One region of the Amycolatopsis sp. NPDC114503 genome, then DNA from elsewhere that is predicted to be linked to it. Evidence: riboswitches for the same ligand, from Rfam matches in the RefSeq annotation. Region 1 holds a riboswitch; the other holds the start of a gene.
The links. Region 1 has a riboswitch for ZMP and ZTP ahead of folP (dihydropteroate synthase). Riboswitches for the same ligand answer to the same signal wherever they lie in the genome.

Region 1 (8,705 bases):
GGCCAGCACGCTGACCGCGGTCGAGCTGGCCACTTCGCCGTGCGGCTGGCCGCCGATACCGTCGGCCACCACGAGCATCCGCCCGCTGGCGTACACGGAGTCCTCGTTGTTGGGGCGTCGTCGCCCTTGGTCAGAGCCCGCGGAGTAGCGCAGGGTGAACCGGGTCTGCTCGGTGGCCATGTCCCCCATAAAACCATTGGTTGACTGAGTTAACAAGCAAAACGATGGAAACCGCTGTCGTCGGCTATCGTGCTCGTCATGGCAGACGACGCGGCGGTGAGTGCGGCCGACATCGCGCGCCTGGCGGGCGTGCGCCGGGCGGCGGTGAGCAACTGGCGGCGGCGCCACGACGATTTTCCCAAACCGGTAGGCGGCACGGCGTCCAGCCCGTTGTTTTCGCTGCCGGAGGTGCAGGCGTGGCTGCGCGGGCGTGGTCGTCCGTTCGAACTCGCGCCGATCGACGAGGCGTGGCAACGGCTGCGTGCGCTCGGCGACGACCTCGACCTCGGCGCGCGGCTGGCGGCGGTCGGCGATTACCTCGCGGACGATGCTGAGGGGCCGGACGATCCGGAGTTGCTGGCGCTGATCTCCCAGCTCGCCTCGAGCGAAGGCGCGGCGGAGACGTTCGAACAGCTCTGCGACCGTTTCTTCGAGGCTCACGCCCGCCGGCTCTCCACGACGCCGACCGCGTACGCCGACCTGATGGTGCGGCTGACCGGCGCGAAGGGGGCCACGGTGCTCGACCCGGCCTGCGGGTTCGGGTCGCTGCTGCTGGCCGCCGCGGCGACCCGGGCGCGGGGGCAGGACGTCGACCCGGACACCGCGCGGATCGCCGGTATCCGGTTGCGGCTGCACGGCGCGGACACCGAGGTGCACGCCTCGGACGCGTTGCGCGCGGACGCTTTCGCCGATCGGCTGGCCGACGTCGTGCTGTGCGATCCGCCGTTCAACGAGCGCGGCTGGGGGCACGAGGAACTCGTCGGCGACGCGCGCTGGGAGTACGGCTTGCCGCCGCGCGGCGAGTCGGAGCTGGCGTGGGTGCAGCACTGCCTGGCGCACGTGAAGCCTGGCGGCGCGGTGGCGGTGTTGATGCCGGGGGCGGCGGCCGGGCGGCGGAGCGGGAAGCGCATCCGGGCGAATCTGCTTCGTGCTGGCGCGTTGCGCGCGGTGTGCACGCTCGCGGCCGGCACCGATCTTTGGCTGCTCACGCGCCCGGAGCCGGAGCAGCGCGCGCCGGCGACCGTGCTGATCGCCGACACCACCGCGGAGGATGTCGAGCAGGTGTGGCTGGACTTTTTGGCCGATCCGGACACCGGCGAACGCATCATCGACGTACTCGACGACGACGTCGACCTCACGCCGTCGGGTCGCCCCGGCGAGAGTGATTCGGGCGAGGCTTTCCTTGCCGCGCAACAGCTTTTCGGACAGATCGGGATAGAACTGCCCAAGCTGGAACCGGCTTCCGGCGAACCGGTGTACACCACCGTCGGCGAGCTGGTGAAGGCGGGTGCGCTGCGAATCACGCATGCGCCGCCGCGCGCCGCCGACGGCGACGAACCCGTGCTGACCACCGACGACGTCCTCCTCGGCGGACGGCCGACCGGGCATGCCACGCCCGATCCGGCTGCGGTTTTCGCCGAGGAAGGCGATGTGGTCGCGTCGGTCACCGGTGCCGTGATAGTCCACAGTGGAGCGCCGGTGCGGCTGGGGCCCGCGCTTTCCCGTTATCGCGTGGATCCGGAGCTGCTCGACGCGCAGTTCCTCGCCGGATGCCTGCGCGCCGCGGACTTCCCGGTGCACAGCGCGTCGACCCGGATCGACGCGCGGCGGCTGAAGGTGCCGCGGCATCCGCTCGAAACGCAGCGTGCGTACGGCGTCGCGTTCCGCGCGCTCGCGGACTTCGACCGGGCGCTGCGGCAAACCGCGGAAATCGGCCGCGACCTGGTGCGGCTAGGCTTTGCCGCACTCGCCGAAGGACGGCTGAAGCCCGGTGGCGGGTGAGCGCTGTGAGGGGGCCCATGCTGATCGCGGACCGCTACGAGGTCGACGATCTGCCGCTCGGGCGGGGCGGCATGGGTTCGGTGCACCGCGGGCTCGACCGGCGGCTTGGCCGGCACGTCGCGATCAAGCTGCTGCGGCTGCCCGGTGGCGACGAAGAGTTGGAGGAACGCTTCGCCCGCGAAGCGCGGATCCTCGCCACGCTCGACCATCCCGGCGCGCCTACGCTGTACGACTTCGGCGCGCATGACGACCGGCTGTTCCAGGTCATGCAGTTCGTCGAAGGCGTGACGCTGGACGATCTGATCGCCGAGCACGGTCCGCTGCCGGTGTCGTGGGCGGCGGCGATCGCGGCGCAAGCGGCGGCGGTGCTGTCGGCGGCGCACGCTCGCGCGGTCTGTCACCGTGACCTCAAGCCAGCCAACCTGATGCTCTGTCCGGACGGCAGTGTGAAGGTGATGGACTTCGGGCTCGCTGTGTTGCGCGAAGCCGACACTGCTCGCTTCACGCGCGCGGGACAGCTGCTGGGTACGCCGTCGTACATGGCCCCGGAGCAGATCCAGCGTGGACACGCGGAGCCGCGAAGCGACCTGTACGCGCTTGGTTGCGTACTGCACGAGATGCTGACTGGGCGTCCGGTCTTCACCGGGCCTACGGCGTACGCCGTGTTCGACAAGCAGGTGAAGGAAACAGCGCCAGTCGTTCCCGGCGTACCGCGGGAGTTGAACGCGCTTCTCGCTGCGACGCTCGCGAAAGATCCTTCAGTGCGACCGTCTGGGGCGGAAGTGCTGTACGCGCATCTCGTGCCTTTCGCGCGGGACTTGCCACCGTTGCCGGGATTCCTGCACCCGGCAACGGTGCTGAGCCCTTCGCGGATGTACGCGCGCATGGTGGGGCTTAGCGGCGAGCGTTGATGCTCGTCGGCGTCTGCTCCGAGAGCGGCAGACCGAGCTTCTGGATGCGGTGGTAGGTGTAGGCGTTCTGTACGCCGATGCTGATGCCGATGGTGAGCATGATCGTCGAAGATGTCACGGTGTTGCTGACGCCGAGCGCGGCTCCGACGAAAGAGAAGCCGACGCGTACGCCGATGGTGGCGAACCACAGCACCAGCGTGAGCGGAGTGCCCTTCACGAACGTCGTGCCTTCGCGGGCGCTGAGGACCGAAGTGGAGCTACGCAGGACGCCCAGCAGGCCAAGAACTATGGCGTCGCCAGCCAGCAGCGTGTATTCCATCGTGGTTGCGCTTTGCAACGCGGTGGCGGAGGAGAACACGCCGATCGCGGTCAGGATGAACGGCAGCGTCAGCAAACGCTTGCGGCTGAGCAGCGTGCCGCGCCACTGCCGGTAGACGACCCGGTAGAGGACGAGTGCCGCGATCGCGACGTAGAGAACGATGGTGAGCGGGCCGAGGTTCACGGTGCTCCTTCGGAGGGGGTCGGCTTCGCCCGGCCGGCGGCGGGTGCCGGGAGGCTGCCCGGCGTCCTTCCAGCCTCGCCGGGATCGGTGCGGCTTTCGTCGGCGTACGGGCTGGCGCCGGGTGGATCCGCGGCTCAACCCGGGGGTGGAGACGCCGGATCGTGACCATTGCCGAGCAACCACGTGGGGGTGATGGTCGTCTATTCGGGTGATACGGGTCCTACCGAATGTGACCCGACCGAATGCGGGGGTACCGGATCGTGAAAAGGCTTCTGGTGGGGATGGCGGCGCTGGCCGCGGCCTTCGGGCTCGTGGCGTGCTCCGGCGGCACGGCCGGGTCGGCTTCCGGCGGCGGGGCCGTTCCCGTCGCGGCGAGCGTGCCCGTCTCGTCTTCCAGCGCGCCGACCAGCAGTTCTGCCCCGGCGACCAGCAGCAGCCCGGCCAGCACCAGCGCGACTCCGACGCCGAAGCCGACTCCGAAGCCCGCGCCCAAGCCGAAGGCCGACCCGGAGCCGAGCACCGCCGACGTCCCGTGCGCGGCGGCCGCCGCGGCTTCCGGCACCAGCGCCTGCGTCGACATTTCCGGGCACCAAGCCTGGCTGCTGCAGGACGGCAAGGTGATTTACGGCCCCGTCTCGATGCTGCCCGGGCGCAAGGGGCACGAGACCCCGACCGGCACGTTCCACGTGATGGGCAAGGAAAAGCTGCACCTGAGCAAGGAGTTCGACAACGCCCCGATGGCGAACTCGGTCTTCTTCTACCCGGGCGACGCGTTCCACACCGGCAGCCTGAGGGTGTACTCGCACGGCTGCATCCACCTGTCGGGGGCGTCGTCGCTGCGCTTCTTCAACACCCTGCACGTCGGCGACGTGGTCCAGGTCGTGCCCTGACCCACAGTGTCACGGTCGAATAAATATCACCCGTTAGAGGCAACTTCATCCCCCTTCTGAGCGATTACCGAAACGCTCAGAAAGGGGGCCTTGGATGGCCTGGCGCAAGCTCCGTTCCCTGCTCGTGGCCGCACTCGCGGTCGTTGCGGTTCCCCTCGCGGTCGCCCCGGCGGCAGCTGCCGACACTCCGGCGCTGCCGCCGGGTTTCGTCTTGCGGGACCTGCCCACCGGGCTCGGACAGTACGAGTTCACCGACTTCGCCTGGCTGCCCGACGACAGCGTGCTGGCACTGGGCAAGTCCGGTGTCGTCAACTGGGTCCCGGCCGCGGGCGGCGGCGCGCCGCAGCGGATCGCGACCTTCCCGGTCGAGACGCAGGGCGACATGGGCCTCACGAGCATCGCGCTCGCGCCGGACTACGCCGCCTCGCACCAGATCTACCTGAACCGCTCGGTGTCGCTGGGCAACGGCCAGTACACGCTGCGCGCCGCCAAGTTCACCGTGCAGCTCGACGGCGATGGGCATCCGTCCGGGCTGACCGGCGAGCAGGTGATTTTCGACCTGCCCGGCAGCCCGTATTACATCCACGGCCTCGACACGGTTTACCCCGCGCCGGACGGCACGCTCTGGTACTCCGTCGGCGACAACGGCGACGCGGGCAAGACCAACCCGATCGCCTTCGCCGCGCAGGACCTCGATTCGCCGTTCGGCAAGATCCTGCACCTCACCGCGGACGGCAAGGGTGTGCCGAGCAACCCGTACTACACCGCTTCCGCGCCGGATTCCGCGCGCAGCAAGGTGTTCGCGAGTGGCTTCCGCAATCCGTTCCGGTTCAGCCTCGACCCGAAGAGCGGGCTGCCGGTGGTCGGCGACGTCGGCTGGTACACCTGGGAAGAGCTGGATGTCGTGCAGCCGGGCGCGAATCTCGCTTGGCCTTGTTATGAGGGGAACCATCCCACGCCGGGGTATTCGACTGACGCGCGTTGTGCGTCGATGGTGAACACCCCGCCGTTGTGGGACTACCAGCACGGGACGGATCCTTCGCAGGGCAACAGCGTCACCGGCGGGATTGTGTACGGGGGCACCACTTATCCCGCTGCTTACCAGGGTGCGTACTTCTTCGGCGACTACGCGGGGCAGAAGATCTGGACTCTGCGCTATGACGCTCAGGGCAAGCTCACGCAGGCGCCTACGAGTCCGCCGCCGTTCCAGAATGTCGGTGGGGTTACCCGGATTTCCGCCGCGCCTAACGGGGACATCGTCTTCAGCGACCTGAACTCTGGCGTGCTCCGGCGGTTGAGCTACTCGACGAACAACGCTCCGCCGGTGGCCAAGGCGACGTCTTCGACGGATCCGGCTACTCGTACGGTTTCCTTTGATGCCAGCGGTTCTACTGATGCTGACGGTGATCCGCTCACGTATGCCTGGGACTTCGGCGACGGCAGCAGCGGCACTGGGGTTCAGGCCAGTCATCAGTACGGCGATGGTGCTTCGTTTGCCGCGACGTTGACTGTGTCGGATCCGCTTGGCGGTGTCGGAACGGCGAAGATTGCTGTCGCGCCGGGCAATCACTCGCCGGTGCTGACTTTGTCCGCGCCGGATAAGGACTTTGCCGTCGGCGAGCCGGTTTCGTTGTCTGCCACGGCCACGGATGTCGAGGATGGCGCGCTTCCGATTACGTGGACGTCGTTGATTCGGCACTGTCCGGATCTTGGGGCTTGCCACGTGCATCCCGGTGACGGTGCGACGGGGCCGACGTTGACGGTTCCGTTTACTGATCACACCGACTCTCGGATGGAATTCACTGCGACTGTTACCGATAGTGCGGGAGTGCAGGCCAGTAAGACCTATGTCGCTTACCCGCGCCAACATCGGTTGACGTTGGCGGGTACGCAGCCCGCCGCGTTGAGCATCCCGAGCGAGGGTGGCGTCAGCAGTGCGATGGTCACTGAGGGCGCGACGTTTGACGTGACTGCGGCGTTGGTCGGCACTGACGGGGTTTCCAAGTTCACCGGTTGGCAGGGCGGCCCGGCTACCTCCTCGTGGTCGATCACCGTTGGCACCGGCGATATGACGCTGACTGCCAACTACGTGACGGCGATCGACCAGCGGTATGCGGCTGAGCCCGGGCTGCGGAGTTTGCTCGGTGCGCCAACGGGTTCTGAGGTGGTGGACGGTCCGGTGCGGTATCGGGTTTATGCGAATGGGCGGTTGTACTGGTCCGCGGCTGCCGGGGTGCACGAGATCGGCGGGCAGATCCTGGACCGGTATCTCGCGATCGGCGGGCATCAGGTGTACGGGCCGCCGGTGACCGATGAGACTCGGACTCCGGACGGGGTGGGCCGGTACAACCATCTGATCGGTACGCCGGGCAGCCAGGCCGCGTCCATTTACTGGACTCAGTCCACGGGGGCGCATTCGGTGCAGGGGCAGATCCGGGCCAAGTGGGCTGCTCTCGGCTGGGAGCGCGGAGTCGGGTATCCGACCACCGACGAATCCGGGACTCCCGATGGAGTCGGACGGTACAACCACTTCACCGGCGGATCGGTTTATTGGACGCCGACCGGTGGTGCGCATCAGATCGGCGGGGCTATCCGGGACAAGTGGGCTTCGCTGGGTTGGGAGCGCGGGCTCGGCTACCCGACTACGGACGAGTCCGGCACGCCGGACGGAGTGGGGCGGTACAACCACTTCACTCTCGGCAGTTCGATTTACTGGACGCCGTCTGCCGGTGCGCATCAGATCGGCGGGGCTATTCGGGAGAAGTGGGCCTCGCTGGGATGGGAGCGAGGGATGGGGTATCCGACCACCGATGAAACCGGTACGCCTAACGGGGTTGCGCGGTACAACCATTTCACTGGCGGCGGTTCGGTTTACTGGAGCGCGGGCACTGGGGCACACATGGTGCAGGGCGAGATTCGCAAGCGGTGGGCCGCGCTCGGGTGGGAGAACGGGTATTTGAAGTTGCCTACCTCGGACGAGTACCCGATCAGCGGGGGTGCCCGCAGTGATTTCCAGGGCGGCTACATTATTTACCGGAATGGGGCCGCGACGGATTATCGCTGGTGAATCGTTTGAGCGGCGGCCGTCGGGGCACCATCTCCCGACGGCCGCCGGTAGCTCCGCGATCGCATTTCTTGCTACTCTGTCGCTAGGCCGTGACTGGCGTGTGAAGATGGATCACCATCGGGGAGCGGCCTCGTCCACGTGACGTCGTGCCGTACGCCTGGGCTCTTAGGGGATCGAGATCCGGGAGACACGGCGATGGTTCACCATCTGGCTTTTTCGGGAGAGTCCTGGCACCGGCCCCGGCTGGTGGGAATTGTCAACGTCAGCGCGGACTCGTTTTCCGACGGCGGCAGATTCCTGGCGCCGGCGAACGCGCTCGCGCAGGCTCGCCGATTGCTGGCGGCGGGCGCGGACGTCGTCGAACTCGGCCCCGCGGCGAGTCATCCGGGTGCCGAGCCGGTGACCGCCGAGGAGGAGGTACGGCGGCTGGAGTTGGTCCTTGACCCTTTGGTCGCCGACGGCATCCCCGTGTCGGTCGACTCGTTCCAGCCCCGGACCCAGCTGTTCGCCGCCGCGCGCGGCGCCGCGTTTCTCAACGACATCCAGGGATTTCCGGAACCTGAACGGTATGCGGAGCTGGCCGGTACCGGATGCCGCCTCGTTGTCATGCACTCGGTGCAGCGGCGGGGACCCGCGACCAAGGTGCGCACCGATCCGCGGACGGTGCTGACGGCGCTGGAGCAGTTCTTCGACCAGCGGCTGGCCGCGCTCCAGGCAGCGGGGATCGACCGCGAGCGGCTGATCATCGATCCAGGGCTCGGATACTTTCTCGGCGCCACGCCGGAACCGTCGCTGGCGGTCCTGGCCGCGCTCCGCGCGATCAGGAGCCGATTCGGTGTCCCGATCATGGTCTCGCCGTCCCGGAAGTCGTTTCTCCGCGCGATCACCGGACGTGAGCTGGCGGAGATCGGACCGGCCAGCCTGGCCGCGGAACTGTACGCCGCCAGCCACCGCGTCGATTTCATCCGGACTCACGACGTCGCCGCGCTTCGGGACGCACTCACCGTCCTCGCGGCTTTGGACCAGTACGCAGGAGCCAGCCGATGACGCGCCTCGACACCGCTCGGATCAAAGCTGCTCGCGAGCGGATCGACCCTGCTTTCCTCGACACTCCGCTGTATCGCTGCGAGGCGCTGGAGCGCGATCTCGGATGCATGGTGAGCATCAAGCTCGAAACGGCGAACCCGGTCCGCAGCTTCAAGGCGCGTGGCACCGAAGTGATCGCTAGTGCGCTCGCCGGCAACCGTGCCCCCGCTGCCGTGTGCGCGAGTGCGGGAAACCTTGGCCAAGCACTGGCTTGGTCCGGTCGTGGCCGTGGGCTCGACGTCACCGTG
Region 2 (8,705 bases), 150 kb from region 1:
TTCGCGGTGACGTCGGCGATCTGCCGGTCCAGTCGCGCCGCTGCCTCGGCGCGGTCGATCACGTCCGCCTGGTCGGCGGCGTCCCCCGTGCGTTCCTGCTCGCCCGGCTGCGGCGCAAGCGCCTCCCGTTGCGCGCGCAGGTCCGCGATTTCCTTTTCCAGCTGACGGCGCGCCGCCTCGCTGAGCCCCTTGTCCCCTGAGATCACCATGCCGGGCATTGTCCGCTGCGCGGACCGGGGTGGCCAATCCGGTTTTTCACCCGCCGGAAGACGTTGGGACGACTGGCCTAGGATTCAGGGCCGCCGTCCTGACAAACGTAACGAGGATCACCGTGAGCGCCGTGCCCGGCCGCAGCACCCAGCTGTCGCCCAACCAAGTGCAGAAGCAGGAACAGATCGTGGAGGCGGCTCGCAAGGTCCTCGCCCGCGAGGGGCTCGCCGGCTGCACGGTACGCGCGATCGCGGAGGCCGGACCGCTCACCAAGAGCGCGATCCACTATTACTTCGCCGACATCGACGTGCTCATCGACCGGGCGATGGCCGCGCACATCAACGCTTTCGCGGCAAATCTGCGCAAGGTCGCGGACAAGCACTCCGACCCGCGCCGGCGGCTTTTCGCGGTGACCGAGGCCTACCTCGCCGAGTTCGCCGACCACCCGCGCGGCGCGTTCCTCTGGTTCGAGTACTGGGTCGCCGCGGGCCGGGCGCAGCATCCGCAGGCGATCGACGCCATGCTCACCTCGATCACCGAGCTGCTCGTCGAACTCCTCGCCCCGCTCGACGTCGACGACCCCCGTGCCCGCGCCCGCTCGCTGCTGAGCTACCTGCTCGGCGCGGTGGTGCAGCAACGCGTCCGGCCGCGGTCGTCCGCGAGCCTGCGCGGCGACATCGAGGCGCTCTGCTTCGCCGGATACCGCTGACGCCGCTTAGGCTCCGGGCATGCCTTTGTTCTCCTTGGACGGCGTCAGCCCGCAGGTCCACCCGGACGCCTGGATCGCCCCCACCGCCACCCTGATCGGCAACGTGACCGTCGAGAAGGACGCTTCCGTTTGGTACGGCGCGGTGATCCGCGCGGACTTCGGCCCGATCATCATCCGCGAGGGCGCGAACATCCAGGACAACTCGGTGATCCACTCCGGACCCGAGACGACCGAGGTCGGTCGCAACGTGACCGTCGGGCACCAATGCCTCGTGCACGACTGCACGGTCGGCGAGCAGGCGTTGATCGGCAACGGTTCCACGGTGCTCGACCGCGCCGTGATCGGAGCGCGCGCGTTCGTCGCCGCGGGGTCGACGGTCACGCCGGGCACCGAGGTCCCGGCGGAGATGATCGCGATGGGCAGCCCGGCCAAGAAGTTCGTGGAACTGACCGATTCCGCGCGGGTGTGGGTCGACCACAACGCGGCGGTCTACCAGGAACTCGCGCGACGCCACCGCGGCGGCCTCGAGCAGGTCTGAGCCGGGTTCCCACGGACCGGAGGGGGCTGGCGGAGTGCACTAAACTGCTTCCGCAGCAGCGACTGGCGCCATTCAAGAGGTGGAGCACCACCGGGGAGCGACGACGAGGCCGGCACCGCGCGCCTGGGTGAGGGCCACTGCAGAGCCGGAGTACGCCATGACACACCAGCCCGCCTTGTCCGCACTGTCCGCGGCGGATCCGCAGATCGCCGGTCTCGTCGAGGACGAGGCGAAACGCCAGCACGACAAGATCCGCCTGATCGCGTCCGAGAACTACGTTTCGCAGGCGGTGCTCGAGGCCACCGGCAGCGTGCTCACCAACAAGTACTCCGAGGGCTACGCCGGCAAGCGCTACTACGAAGGCCAGCAGTTCATCGACCAGATCGAACAGGTGGCGATCGAGCGAGCGAAGGCGGTGTTCGGCGCCGACCACGCGAACGTCCAGCCGTACTCCGGCTCCCCGGCCAACCTCGCGGTGTACCTGGCGTTCGCCAAGCCGGGCGACACTGTGCTCGGCATGGCGCTGCCCGACGGCGGCCACCTCACACACGGTTGGAGCGTGTCCGCCACCGGCAAGTGGTTCACGCCGGTCCGCTACGGCGTCCGGAAGGAAACCGGCCGCGTCGACCTCGACCAGGTCCGCGACCTCGCCCGCCAGCACCGGCCGAAGCTGATCTTCGCGGGCGGCACGGCCATCCCGCGCACCATCGACTTCCCGGCGTTCGCGGAGATCGCCCGCGAGGTCGACGCCGTGCTGGTGGCCGACATCGCGCACATCGCCGGCCTGATCGCGGGCGGCGCGCACCCGTCGCCGGTCGGCCACGCGCAGGTCATCACCACGACCACGCACAAGACGCTGCGCGGTCCGCGCGGCGCGATGATCCTTTCCGACGCCGAGCACGCCAAGGCCGTCGACAAGGCGGTGTTCCCCGGTCTGCAGGGCGGTCCGCACAACCACACGACGGCCGCCATCGCGGTCGCGCTGGGGGAGGCGCAGCAGCCGTCGTTCTCCGACTACGCGCACACGATCGTCGCGAACGCCAAGGCGCTGGCCGAAGCGCTGGTCGAGCGGGGTTACGACCTGGTTTCCGGCGGCACGGACAACCACCTGCTCTTGATCGACCTGACCAACAAGGCGGTGCCCGGCAAGCCCGCCGCGCAGGCGCTGGACCGCGCGGGCATCGAGCTGAACTACAACACCGTGCCGTTCGACCCGCGCAAGCCGTTCGACCCGTCCGGCATCCGGCTGGGCACGTCGGCGATCACCACGCGCGGGCTCAAGCCCGAGCACCAGGTGCAGGTCGCGGACTGGATCGACCGGACCGTGACCGCCGCCGCGGCGCAGCAGGACGGCGCGCTGGACGCGATCGCCGCCGAGATCCGCGAGTTCCTGCAGCCGTTCCCGATTCCGGGCTACAGCGAGTGAGGTCGTGAGTGGCGAAGCCGGTTAGAACCGGCTTCGCCACTCACGAGCTTTTGAGCTGGGTGTTGAGCCGCGCCGCCTGCCGGGTCAGGTGGTCGCGCTCGGCGAGGTTCGGTGCCTTCTCCGCCGCCTCGCGGTACAGCTGGGCGGCAGTGGCGAGGTCGCCGTCGCGTTCGTGCAGGTAGGCCGCCACTGCGGCATGCCGGGGCAGTTTGTCGTCCAGTTCCGACAGCGCCTTCAGCCCGGCGCGAGGTCCGTCCGCCTCGCCGACCGCGACCGCCCGGTTGAGCCGGACGATCGGGCTGTCGGTCAGCGCGAGCAGCTCGTCGTACCACTCGACGATCTGCACCCAGTCGGTTTCCTCCGCCGCGAGAGCGTCGGCGTGCAGCGCGGCGATCGCGGCTTGGGCTTGGTACTCGCCCAGCTGGTCGCGGGCCAATGCCGCCTGCAGGATGTCGACGCCCTCGGCGATCAGCCGGGTGTCCCAAACGCCGCGGTCCTGTTCGGCGAGCGGCACGAGGCTGCCGTCCGGCTTCGTCCGCGCGGCCCGGCGCGCGTGGTGCAGCAGCATCAACGCGAGCAGACCGGACACTTCCGGATGGTCGAACCCCGCCGCGAGCTGCCGGGTCAGCCTGATGGCCTCGGCGGCGAGGTCGAGTTCGCCGGAATAACCCTCGTTGAACACCAGGTACAGCACGCGCAGCACGGTCGCGACGTCTCCGGGCGCGTCGAACCGCACGCTGGACACCGTCTTCTTCGCGCGGCTGATCCGTTGCGCCATAGTCGCTTCCGGCACCAGATACGCCTGCGCGATTTGCTTCGTCGTCAACCCGCCGACCGCGCGCAAGGTGAGCGCGACGGCCGACGACGGCGTCAAAGACGGGTGTGCGCACAGGAAGTAGAGCTGAAGCGAATCGTCCACTGCGGACGCCGGACCGGGCTGCGGCTCGGCGTCGATCGCCACTTCCCGGCCCCGGCGCGAGGATTCCGACCGCGTGGCGTCGAGGAAGCGACGCCACGCAGCCGCGATGAGCCACGCCTTCGGGTCGCGCGGCGGATCCTCCCGCCACGCGTCCAGCGCGCGGATCAGCGCCTCCTGCACGGCATCCTCGGCCGACGCGAAATCCGCTCCGCGCCGGACGAGGATGCCGATCACCGCGGGCACGAGCTCCCGCAGCAACTCCTCGTTCATTCGGTGACCGAGGGCGTCACGCCGTAGCAGGGGCGCAGCTCGAGCCATTCGTGGATCGGCTTGCCGCCCGCGCCGGGTGCCGCGGAAAGCTCTCCGGCCAGTTCGAGCGCGCGCTCGTAGCTGTCGACGTCGATGAGCATCCAGCCCGCGATGACGTCCTTGGTCTCGGCGAACGGACCGTCGGTGACCGGCGGGCGGCCCTCGCCGTCGTAGCGGACGAAGGTGCCTTCCGGCGACAGCGCCTGCTCGCTGACGAACTCGCCGGTCTCCACGAGCCGGTCCGCGAAGTCGCGCATGTACTGGATGTGGGCGGTGACCTCCTCGGGCGTCCACTGGTCCATGGGGACGTTGTTCACCGAAGCCGGCGCGCCGCGGTAGTGCTTGAGCAGCAGGTACTTGGCCATCGTGGTTCTCCTCCGTGCTGGTGGCGGCTCGTTGCCGTCACGTTCGCGCCAGGGACGGAGCCGGTCGCGCGTTCTCGACATCGCCCGGCAGGAGACTAGCGTCACACGATATTTGGTTGATGAATGCAAGTTTTTCGGGAACAGTTGTGACGAGCAAGTAGTTGAGGGATACAAGCAAGTACTCGGGCACTGAGGGAGACCACCATGAGCGACACCGCCACTGCGGAAGGGGGCGCCACCACGAACGGACGGCTTTCACACCGACAGATCCTCACGGTTCTGTCCGGACTGATGCTCGGCATGTTCCTGGCGGCCCTCGACCAGACCATCGTGTCGTCCGCGATGAAGACCATCGCCGACGAACTGCACGGACAGAGCCTGCAGGCCTGGGCCACCACCGCCTACCTGATCACCGCGACGCTTTCCACGCCGCTGTACGGCAAGCTGTCCGACCTCTTCGGCCGCAAGCCGATGTACCTGACCGCGATCTCGCTGTTCCTCGCCGGTTCGCTGGCGAGCGCGATGGCCGGGTCGATGTACGAACTGGCCGCGTTCCGCGCGTTCCAGGGCCTCGGCGCAGGCGGTCTGATGTCGCTCGCGCTGGCGATCATCACCGACATCACCTCGCCGCGGGAACGCAGCCGCTACCAGGGCTACTTCATGGCCGTGTTCGGCGTTTCGAGCGTCGCCGGCCCGGTCGTCGGCGGGTTCTTCGCCGGACTCGACTCGTTCGCCGGCCTCACCGGCTGGCGCTGGGTGTTCATGGTGAACGTCCCGATCGCGCTCGCCGCGCTGGTCGTGGTGAGCAAGGTGCTGAACCTTCCGCACACCCGCGTGAACCAGAAGGTCGACTTCCTCGGCGCCGGCGCGCTGACGCTGGGCCTCGTGCCGCTGCTGCTCGTCGCCGAGCAGGGTCGCGAATGGGGCTGGGGTTCGCCCGCGTCACTGGCGATGTACCTGGTCGGCGCGCTCGGCGTGGTGCTGTTCATCCTGCAGGAACGCCGGATGGGCGACGCCGCCCTTTTGCCGCTGCGGCTGTTCCGCAACTCGGTGTTCCGGGTGTCGACGATGGTCACCGTGATCCAGGGCATCGGGATGTTCGGCGCGATGATGTCGCTGCCGCTGTACCTGCAGATCGTCAAGGGCGCGACGCCGACCCAGGCGGGCCTGCAGATGCTGCCGCTCACCCTCGGGATCATGGTCGCGAGCCTCGGCAGCGGGCGGATCATCGCCCGCACCGGCCGGTACAAGGGCTTCGCGGTCGCCGGACTCGGCCTGATGGCCGCGGCGGTGTACTCGTTCTCGATGATCGGCGTCGACACCGCGCTCGGCGTGGTCATGGCCATCGCGTTCGTGCTCGGACTGGGCCTCGGCTCGACCATGCAGACGCTGACCCTGGCCGCCACGAACGACGTCTCGCCCCGCGACATCGGCGTCGCGACCTCGTCGGTCACGTTCTTCCGGCAGATCGGTGGCACGGCGGGCACCGCGGTGTTCCTGTCGATCCTGTTCAGCACGGTCGGCGACCGGATCGCGGCGGCGGTCCGCTCGGCGATGGCCTCCCCGGCTTACACCGCGGCGCTGGCACAGCACCCGGAGTTCGCGCGGCAGATGGCGGGCGGCGGGCTCGACGTGAACGACACCTCGTTCCTGTCGACGCTCGACCCGGTGCTCGCCCGGCCGATCCTGGAAGGGTTCTCCAGCTCGATGAGCACGGTGTTCCTGATCGGCGGCGCGGTGCTGACCGTCGGGTTCGCGCTGGTCTGGCTGCTGCGGGAGAAGCCGCTTTCGGACAAGTCGGCCATGGAGCAGCGCGCCGAGCAGGAGGCGAGCGAACTGGCCCTCGCGGGCTGACCGGGAAGTAAAAAAGGGCCGTCCACCAGGCAGGTGGACGGCCCTTTTTCGCGTGACTCAGTGGTGCGCTCCGCCGTTGATCTCTTCCTTGGCGAGGCGATCGGTCTCGCGCTCGTACGAGCGGGTGATCTCGGCCTCCGCCTCGGCGCGGCCGACCCAGCTGGAGCCCTCGACGCTCTTGCCCGGCTCGAGGTCCTTGTAGACCTCGAAGAAGTGCTGGATCTCGAGCTTGTGGAACTCGTTCAGGTGGTGGATGTCGCGCAGGTGCTCAAGGCGCGGGTCGTTCGTCGGGACGGCGAGGACCTTGTCGTCCGGGCCCTTCTCGTCGGTCATCCGGAACATGCCGATCGCGCGGCAGCGGATCAGGCAGCCGGGGAACGTCGGCTCCTGGACCAGCACGAGCACGTCGAGCGGGTCGCCGTCCTGGCCGAGCGTGTCGTCGATGAAGCCGTAGTCGGCCGGGTACTGGGTCGCGGTGAACAGGGTCCGGTCGAGCTTGATCCGACCGGTCTTGTGATCGACCTCGTACTTGTTGCGCTCCCCCTTGGGGATTTCGATCGTGACGTCGAATTCCACGGCCGTCCTCGCTGCTTCTTGAATCTCGGTGTCCCACGCGCTCGTGGGCGGCAACCTAATGACCTCGTTGACGTCACTAGTGTGGACTACGCCCCGTCGGCGGGTCGCGCCGATGTCGGCCAGACGGCATGTGACCTTGGCCCCTCCGGGGGCGGGTGAGAAGGAGTGGTGGGTGCCGGAAAACGACCAGCCGAGGTGGCCCACGGGCGATGAGGACACCTCGTCCCAGGCGGACCGGGCGACCTCCCGCCTCCCCCTGCCCAAGCGCGACGCGGGAGCCACCGCGCAGCTCTCCGTGCCGAATGTCACACCGGGAGACGGGCCCGGATCGTGGTTCAAGCCGAACGTCCCGCCGGAGGAGGTCCCCGGGCTCAACGCGCCCTCGGACGCTCCCGCCGCGCCGCCGGAACCGCCCCGGTCGAACCTCGCGGACCGGATGAGCGGCACTTCGGTGCCCGGGCCTTCCAGCCGTGCCGAAGAGCCGAAACCGCAGGCACCGTGGGTGCCGGTGGAGGGGCCGACCCGGTTCGTGGCCGGGGTGCCACGGCCGGGCGACAACGCGGGCCGTCCGGACGCCGAGGCGACTGTCCAGTCTTCGACGGTCGATTCGTCGGAGGGTGCCGCGGAGAAGACTTTCCAGGTTTCGCAGCAGCAGCGGAGGCCGTCGGCGGAGGGGGCCGCGGAGCAGACGGTCCGCGCGCAGCCGAACGTTTCGCCTGGTCAGGCTGGGGATCAGGAGTCCTCGCCCGCGTGGCAGGCCGCGCGGAAGCCGGGGAACTCGCTGTTCGAGCCCTCCGGGTCCGGTTCCGGTTCCGGGGCTTCGGGCGGCGAGCAGGGGTGGAAACCGTTCCAGTCCGGTCAGACCGGTCAGTCCGCTGAGCCTGCGGGGCAGCAGTTCGCCGCGTTCCGGGACGAAAACCCTGGAACGGGCGAAAACAACCAGGGCTGGGCGGCGTTCCGCCCGATCGTCGCGCGGGACGAGCAAGGGGAGGAGCCGCCCAAGGAGGGGTGGACCGCCTTCCGCAGCGACTCCGGCGACTCGGGTGCCGCTGGACCGTCCGACCAGGGGCAGGGGCGAGGCAACGCGCAACCGGGTCGCGGTGGGGACGACCGGACTGGCTTCCGGGGCGAAACCGCTGGCTCCGGCTCGGCCCAGCCCGGACGCGCTGGCGACGGATCGGCGGAGAACTGGCCCGGCTTCCGCGGCGAAACCGGCCAGGTCGCTGGGTCCGCGGCCGCTCGGCTCAATCCGGGTCAGTCTGGCCGTGCCGGGAGCGAGTCTCAGGAAAACTGGGCTGCCGGCGCCAATCCAGGTCAGCCTGGCCGTGCCGGGAACGAGTCCCAGGAAAACTGGGCTGCCAGCGCCAATCAAGGCCAGGGCCGTCCCGGGAACGAGTCTCAGGCGAACCGGAACGAATCCGGCTCCGAGCAGTGGTCGCAGCAGATCGAGATCCCCGTCCGTCCCGGTCTGCCCGAACCGCAGCCCGGCACCGTCCCGCCCGCGGGTGCGGGCCACGTGCGGCCGATGCGGATCGACCCGACCGGTGGGCAGTTCCCGGCAGAGGCGACCGTCGGGATCCCGCGTCCGGCCGAGGGCTTCTCCGGCCAGGGGCCGTCCGAAGCGACCGTCGGCATCCCCGCACCCGCTGAAGGCTTCGCGGAACGCCCAGGCCCGGAGCAGATTCAGCCGCGCGCCGCCGCGGAGTCCCCGGAGCCTCCCGCTGGCGCCGGGCCGATCCCGCCTCAGGGCGACGCGCCTCGTCCGGAGGGGAAGAAGCCGCGCCGGAAGGTACTGATCC

Region 2: another riboswitch for ZMP and ZTP. It lies ahead of ACZ7OI_RS05725 (serine hydroxymethyltransferase); the one in region 1 lies ahead of folP (dihydropteroate synthase).

What each region holds. Positions count from the first base shown of each region.
Region 1 covers NZ_JBVKDT010000001.1:1,012,863-1,021,567, forward strand. Annotated here, with positions in the region: gene ACZ7OI_RS04965 (PP2C family protein-serine/threonine phosphatase) at 1-180, opposite strand, end outside; gene ACZ7OI_RS04970 (HsdM family class I SAM-dependent methyltransferase) at 259-2,001, shown strand; gene ACZ7OI_RS04975 (serine/threonine-protein kinase) at 2,019-2,912, shown strand; gene ACZ7OI_RS04980 (hypothetical protein) at 2,896-3,414, opposite strand; gene ACZ7OI_RS04985 (hypothetical protein) at 3,635-3,994, opposite strand; gene ACZ7OI_RS04990 (L,D-transpeptidase family protein) at 4,032-4,304, shown strand; gene ACZ7OI_RS04995 (PQQ-dependent sugar dehydrogenase) at 4,399-7,371, shown strand; ZMP/ZTP riboswitch at 7,451-7,541, shown strand; gene folP (dihydropteroate synthase) at 7,567-8,418, shown strand; gene ACZ7OI_RS05005 (threonine ammonia-lyase) at 8,415-8,705, shown strand, end outside.
Region 2 covers NZ_JBVKDT010000001.1:1,167,538-1,176,242, forward strand. Annotated here, with positions in the region: gene ACZ7OI_RS05710 (GreA/GreB family elongation factor) at 1-209, opposite strand, end outside; gene ACZ7OI_RS05715 (TetR/AcrR family transcriptional regulator) at 332-919, shown strand; gene ACZ7OI_RS05720 (gamma carbonic anhydrase family protein) at 939-1,457, shown strand; ZMP/ZTP riboswitch at 1,506-1,593, shown strand; gene ACZ7OI_RS05725 (serine hydroxymethyltransferase) at 1,615-2,883, shown strand; gene ACZ7OI_RS05730 (RNA polymerase sigma factor) at 2,924-4,072, opposite strand; gene ACZ7OI_RS05735 (YciI family protein) at 4,069-4,476, opposite strand; gene ACZ7OI_RS05740 (MDR family MFS transporter) at 4,681-6,330, shown strand; gene ACZ7OI_RS05745 (inorganic diphosphatase) at 6,388-6,906, opposite strand; gene dacB (D-alanyl-D-alanine carboxypeptidase/D-alanyl-D-alanine endopeptidase) at 7,079-8,705, shown strand, end outside.